DNA from 2 places in the Pseudoalteromonas ardens genome. Region 1 is predicted to be linked to the other one. Evidence: predicted binding sites of a transcription regulator. Region 1 holds the regulator's gene; the other holds the start of a gene.

Evidence for each region. The regulator sigma-54, encoded in region 1, starts transcription at its own class of promoters, with help from an activator protein. The targets are predictions, from matches to a motif close to GTTGGCACGNNNNTNGNNT.
Region 2: a site for sigma-54 is predicted at 1,919-1,937, ahead of flgJ (flagellar assembly peptidoglycan hydrolase FlgJ). Genes of this name have one in related genera too.

The regions. Positions count from the first base shown of each region.
Region 1 is NZ_JASJUV010000003.1:43,710-46,860, reverse strand. Features, by position in the region: gene lptA (lipopolysaccharide transport periplasmic protein LptA) at 1-378, shown strand, start outside; gene lptB (LPS export ABC transporter ATP-binding protein) at 375-1,100, shown strand; gene QNM19_RS10990 (RNA polymerase factor sigma-54) at 1,145-2,653, shown strand; gene hpf (ribosome hibernation promoting factor) at 2,679-2,966, shown strand; gene QNM19_RS10980 (PTS sugar transporter subunit IIA) at 2,969-3,151, shown strand, end outside.
Region 2 is NZ_JASJUV010000006.1:310,031-313,181, reverse strand. Features, by position in the region: gene flgG (flagellar basal-body rod protein FlgG) at 1-60, shown strand, start outside; gene flgH (flagellar basal body L-ring protein FlgH) at 76-765, shown strand; gene QNM19_RS18655 (flagellar basal body P-ring protein FlgI) at 777-1,871, shown strand; gene flgJ (flagellar assembly peptidoglycan hydrolase FlgJ) at 1,974-2,939, shown strand; gene flgK (flagellar hook-associated protein FlgK) at 2,941-3,151, shown strand, end outside.

The DNA.
Region 1 (3,151 bases):
GAAATCATTCACGGTGACCGAAAAATTCTGGCCGATCGCCTCGAAGTACACCGTAGGGAAGAACTGGGTAAAAATAAGCAACTGCTGGTTGCAACAGGCAGTCCGGCAATATTTCAGGAACGCCAAGCGGATGGTACGTTATTGAAGGCCAGCGCCAAAGAAGTGCGCTATGATGTCGCAAATCGCATGCTCACCATCAAAGGCGGTGCAGAGATCAGTCAGGCAGGACAAAAAATCAGCGCGCAAACTATCGTTTATGATATGGAAAAGAAGCTGATCAGCGCACAGCGCGGGGAGCAAGAACAAAACCGCGTGAGAACCATTCTGTTACCTGAAAAAGAGAACCCCCAACAACCACAAGAGAAGGGGAATCCGTGAGTAAATTAACCGCCACCGCACTGGCCAAAAGTTATAAGGGCAGACAGGTTGTTAAAAACGTTGAGTTAAGCGTTGAAGCTGGCAGTATTGTTGGCCTCCTTGGCCCAAATGGTGCAGGTAAAACCACCACTTTTTATATGATTGTCGGATTGGTGCCCAGTGACAAGGGCAGCATACACATCGACGAACAAGACATTACCTTATTGCCGATGCACAGCCGGGCAAGACTAGGTATTGGTTACCTGCCACAAGAGTCCTCTATTTTTCGCAAGCTGACCGTCTATCAAAACCTGATGGCCATTTTAGAAACCCGTAAAGAGCTGAATAAAGAACAACGAGAAGTCATCCTCAATGAACTGTTAGATGAGTTTAATATCCAGCATATTCGCGATAGCCAGGGTATGGCGCTATCGGGCGGTGAACGACGCCGGGTAGAAATTGCCCGTGCCCTTGCGGCAGATCCAAAATTTATCTTATTAGATGAGCCTTTCGCTGGCGTTGATCCCATTTCAGTGTTAGATATAAAGAAAATTATAGAGCACCTGAAAAACCGTGGGATAGGCGTACTGATCACCGACCACAACGTGCGTGAAACGCTGGACGTCTGTGAGAAAGCTTATATAGTGTCACATGGTGAACTGATAGCAGCAGGCACCCCGGAGCATGTTCTGGCCGATCAAACTGTGCGGGATGTCTACCTAGGTGAGCAATTCAGGCTATAGTTATAAAATTAGAAGTAAATAACAAAAAGGATTGTTAGAGATACATGAGGCAATCGCTACAGCTGCGCATGGGGCAGCAACTGACAATGACACCACAACTGCAGCAGGCTATTCGTCTGTTACAGTTGAGTACGCTAGATCTCCAACAAGAAATCCAAGAAGCGCTTGATAGCAACCCTTTGTTGGAAGTGGAAGAAGGTGAGTCTGAATCACAAGACAATGAAACTCAGTCCAAGTCGGATTCCGATTTGGAACAACCTACAACGAGTGACAACGACAGCTATGAAGAGGCGGCTGTCAGCGACTACGAACAAGACAGCGATGCTGCACTGAACAAAGACACCGTCAGCGACGATTTGGCAATGGACGTAACCTGGGACGAGTACATCAGTGCTGCCCCGGCAAGCAGTTCAGGCCCAATGCCAGAAGACGAAACCATTTACCAGGGTAAAACCACTGAAACATTGCAAGAGTACCTGATGTGGCAGCTGGAACTGACGCCTTTTAGCCCTACAGACAGAGCCATCGCCCTTGCAATTGTAGAAGCAGTTGACGATGCTGGTCTGTTGACCATCAGCTGCGAAGACATCGTCGATAGCATGAATCAGGACAACGATGAAGAGCCGATTGAGCAGGATGAAGTAGAGGCCGTACTGAAACGGATCCAATTATTTGATCCTGTTGGGATTGCGGCACGCAGCCTGCAAGAATGCCTGTGCATTCAGCTCAACCAGTTTGACCCAAACACCCCTTGGCTTGCACAGACCAAAGAAATCCTGACTGAGCACATCGATCTGTTAGCCAGCCGGGATTACCGCACTTTGATGAAAAAAACCAAACTCAAAGAAGCGGATCTGAAAGAAGTAATGACCCTGATCCACGGCCTAAACCCGAAACCCGCCGCGAGCATAGTACAGGAAGAAGCAGACTATGTGATCCCGGATGTGTCGGTTAAAAAAGTGAAAGGTCGCTGGGTTGTTGAACTCAATCCCGATTCAATGCCAAAAATTAGAGTGAATGACCACTACGCTGCTATGTCCCGTTCAGTCAAGTCGAGCACAGACAGTCAGTTTATTCGTTCACACCTGCAAGAGGCAAAATGGTTCATCAAGAGCCTGGAAAGCCGCAATGAAACTTTATTAAAAGTTACTAATTGCATTGTGCAGCAACAACAGGCATTCTTTGAACATGGCCCCGAGGCAATGAAGCCGATGGTACTGAATGATGTGGCCGAAATGGTCGACATGCATGAGTCCACGATTTCACGTGTAACAACGCAAAAGTATATGCACACGCCACGCGGTATCTATGAGTTGAAGTATTTCTTCTCAAGCCATGTCAGCACTGAAAACGGAGGAGAATGCTCTTCGACTGCAATCAGAGCATTGATCAAAAAGCTAATTGCCGCGGAAAACACTGCTAAACCATTGAGTGACAGCAAGATTGCGGATGTATTGGCAGATCAAGGGATCAAAGTGGCTAGACGTACAATTGCCAAATACCGAGAGTCTTTGGCTATCCCACCGTCCAATCAGCGCAAAAGCCTGATTTAGACGTAACTACAGAAGGAAAATGCTTATGCAACTAAATTTAACTGGTCGACATGTAGAAATCACCGATTCGTTAAGAGACTATGTAACAAACAAGTTTGCGAAGCTAGAAAGGCACTTTGATCACATCAATAATGTGCATGTTATCCTAGATGTCGAAAAGCTCATCCAAAAAGCAGAAGCCACATTACATGTGAACGGGGGAGAAATTTTTGCCTCAACCGAACACCGGGATATGTATGCCGCAATAGACGGACTTATCGATAAGCTTGACCGCCAGGTGATCAAGCACAAAGAGAAGCTAACTCGACACTAATCATGAAACTAAGCTCATTGATTTCACAGGACTGCAGCAAAGCTGCGGTCCTTTTTAATAGTAAGAAACGTATTTTAGAGTACATCAGTGAGTTGGCTCAAAGCCAGCTTCCAGACAGTAATGCCCATGATATCCTTGATGCACTGTTGAGCCGCGAAAAACTCGGAAGTACGGGGATAGGAAAA
Region 2 (3,151 bases), on a different contig from region 1:
AACTCGAAAGTAATTAAGTCGGTTGATGAGATGCTCAGTTACATTAATCAGCAGCTTTAAAAGATTGGGGGTAGTATGGACAAGTTACGTACACTTGGCCTGGTAGCGGCAGGCTGTATAGCACTCAGTGGTTGTACAACAACGCAAAATAAAGATGTTGAGCGGGACGATCCTTACTACGCGCCTATGTATCCGGAAGCGGAAGCAGCGCCGGTTGTAGCTACAGGCTCGCTATTCAATGCTTATGCCAACGATCTTTACTCAGATAAGAAGGCACTTCGCACCGGTGATATCATTACTGTTGTACTTAGAGAATCGACTCAGGCTTCAAAGGCGGCCAACTCTAAGCTGGATAAAGACAGTGAGGTGGATATCGATCCTATACTGGGTTTAGGCGGTGCAGCGGTCAACTGGGGGAACAAGAGCATTCAGCTGGATGCAGGTTCGAATTCATCATTTCAGGGCGATGCGCAGGCCAACCAGTCTAACAGCCTGATTGGTAACATCTCAGTGAATGTGATGCGGGTTCTACCAAATGGTAACCTGGTGATCCGAGGTGAAAAATGGCTGACACTAAATACTGGAGAAGAATTTATTCGTCTCGAAGGGCTCGTCAGACCGCAGGATGTGAATGCCGATAATACGGTAGAGTCAAATCGTATTGCCAATGCGCGTATTCAGTACTCAGGTAAAGGCGATACGCAGGAAGTGCAAAGTGCAGGTTGGCTGACTAAGTTCTTTATGAGCGCCATTATGCCATTTTGAGGAAGCAAACTATGAAATTATTTAATGTGCTCGTGCTAACTATGGCACTTATCGGCAGCCAGTTTGCGCAAGCAGAGCGTATCAAAGACGTGACTATGGTTGAGGGAGTTCGTTCAAACCAACTGGTTGGTTATGGTCTGGTAGTGGGCTTACCGGGTACAGGGGAGCAAACTCGCTTTACAGAGCAAAGCTTCAAGGGCATGTTAAACAGCTTTGGTATTACCATGCCGGCAAACCTTAAACCGAAAATTAAGAATGTGGCAGCAGTGGCCGTGCATGCAGAGTTACCAGCTTTTGTGAAGCCTGGTCAAACTATTGACGTCACCGTGTCATCTATTGGTAGTGCGGGCAGTTTGCGTGGCGGGACTTTGCTGCAAACTTTCCTGAAAGGTGTGGATGGCAATGTGTATGCGATCGCTCAGGGCAGCATGATTGTGGGTGGTTTGGGTGCCGAGGGGCTGGACGGCAGCCGGGTCGTGATTAACACGCCTACGGTTGGTCGTATTCCAAATGGTGGCACGGTTGAACGTGCAGTCAGAAGCCCGTTCACTCAGGGAGATCACATTACTTTTAATCTGAATCGGCCCGACTTTACAACCGCTAAGCGTTTGGCCGATACAATTAATGATCTGGTTGGCCCACAAAGCGCGCAAGCTATGGATGCTGCTTCTGTACGTGTCATTGCACCTCGCGACCCTTCTCAGCGTGTTGCTTACTTATCGACTCTGGAAAACCTGGAGTTCACACCAGCAGATACGTCAGCCAAGATTATCGTCAACTCACGCACAGGTACCATTGTTATTGGCAAAGAAGTGAAACTGCAGCCAGCTGCGATTACGCATGGTGGATTGACGGTGACCATTGCTGAACAAATGAATGTGTCTCAGCCACAGCCTTTGACAGAAGGTGAAACGGTAGTGACGCGTCAAAGCATTGTCGATGTTGATCAGGATGATTCACGGGCATTTGTATTTGACCCTGGTTCAAGCCTGGATGATTTGGTCCGTGCAATTAATGCAGTGGGCGCAGCACCTGGCGATTTGATGGCGATACTGGAGGCACTGAAAGAAGCTGGTGCAATACATGGTCAATTAGTCGTCATTTGATGCTTCTTTTATAATCAATTAGTTAGCCCCATTTTATGGGGCTTTTTTTTGGCTCAATAATTGCATTGTTATTGGTTATGTATATTGATGTGATTTCGAGCAATGAATACTGATCCGACTCGCAACCAAAGTTTCTATGACTTAACTGATCTGAACTCGTTAAGACAGGACGCACTGAAAAGTACCGGAGACGCCAATGCCTCTGAAGAAGCGTTGCGCAAAGCGGCTCAGCAGTTCGAGTCAATTTTCACTCAGATGATGTTGTCCAGCATGCGAAAGGCCAATGAAGTTCTGGAGGATAAAGATAGTCCGTTTAATTCCAGCAGCGTGAAATTTTATCGTGACATGCATGATCAGCAGATGTCTATGCAACTCTCCAGTGAGGGGAGTCTGGGCCTTGCTGATCTGATTGTGCAGCAATTGTCGCCTAATCGGGATGGGTATATGCCCAGTTCTGTACTGCGCACCGGCGCGGAGCTGCAAAGCGATCGGATTGCTAATGGTGAAGCAGGGCAGCACAAAGCAGAAAAACAGCCTGAAGTGACCGAAAGTGCATCTAAAGAGGTGCAATTCGATGATCCTGAGTCATTTGTTAGCCAGCTTTGGGAGCATGCTAAGTCAGCGGCCGCCAAGATTGGCCTGAATCCAGCTGTGATGGTTGCTCAGGCTGCACTGGAAACAGGCTGGGGCAAGCACATCATCGCGCGCCAGGACGGTGAAAGCAGTTTAAACCTGTTTAACATAAAAGCCGATAAGCGCTGGCAGGGTGACAGTGCCAGTAAAATGACGCTGGAGTTTGAGCAAGGTTTACCAGTGAAAAAGCAGGCGAACTTCAGAGCGTATGATTCGCTGAAAGATAGCATCAATGATTATGTCGATTTCCTGCAGTCCAATCCTCGTTATCAAGAGGCCTTAACTAAGACAGACAATCCGGACCAATACCTGGATGCCCTGCAACAGGCAGGGTATGCAACCGATCCAGATTATGCAGAAAAAATTAAACGTGTGTTGGACAGAGGAGAATTTCAGTCCATGTTGTCAGCGTCAGTGCATCAGGGAGTAAATTAAGATGTCATTTAATCTTATGAATATTGGTACATCCGGGGTCAGAGCCAGCTCTGAATTACTCCAGACGACCAGTAAAAACATCGCAAACCTGAATACCAAAGGTTATGTTCGTGAGCGGACTGAACACACCACTATGGTCAATAACCAGGTGGGACGTGGCGAAACCGTACGCTTGCTTAATGAGTTTGCCCAAAAGCAGCTTAACCGGGACC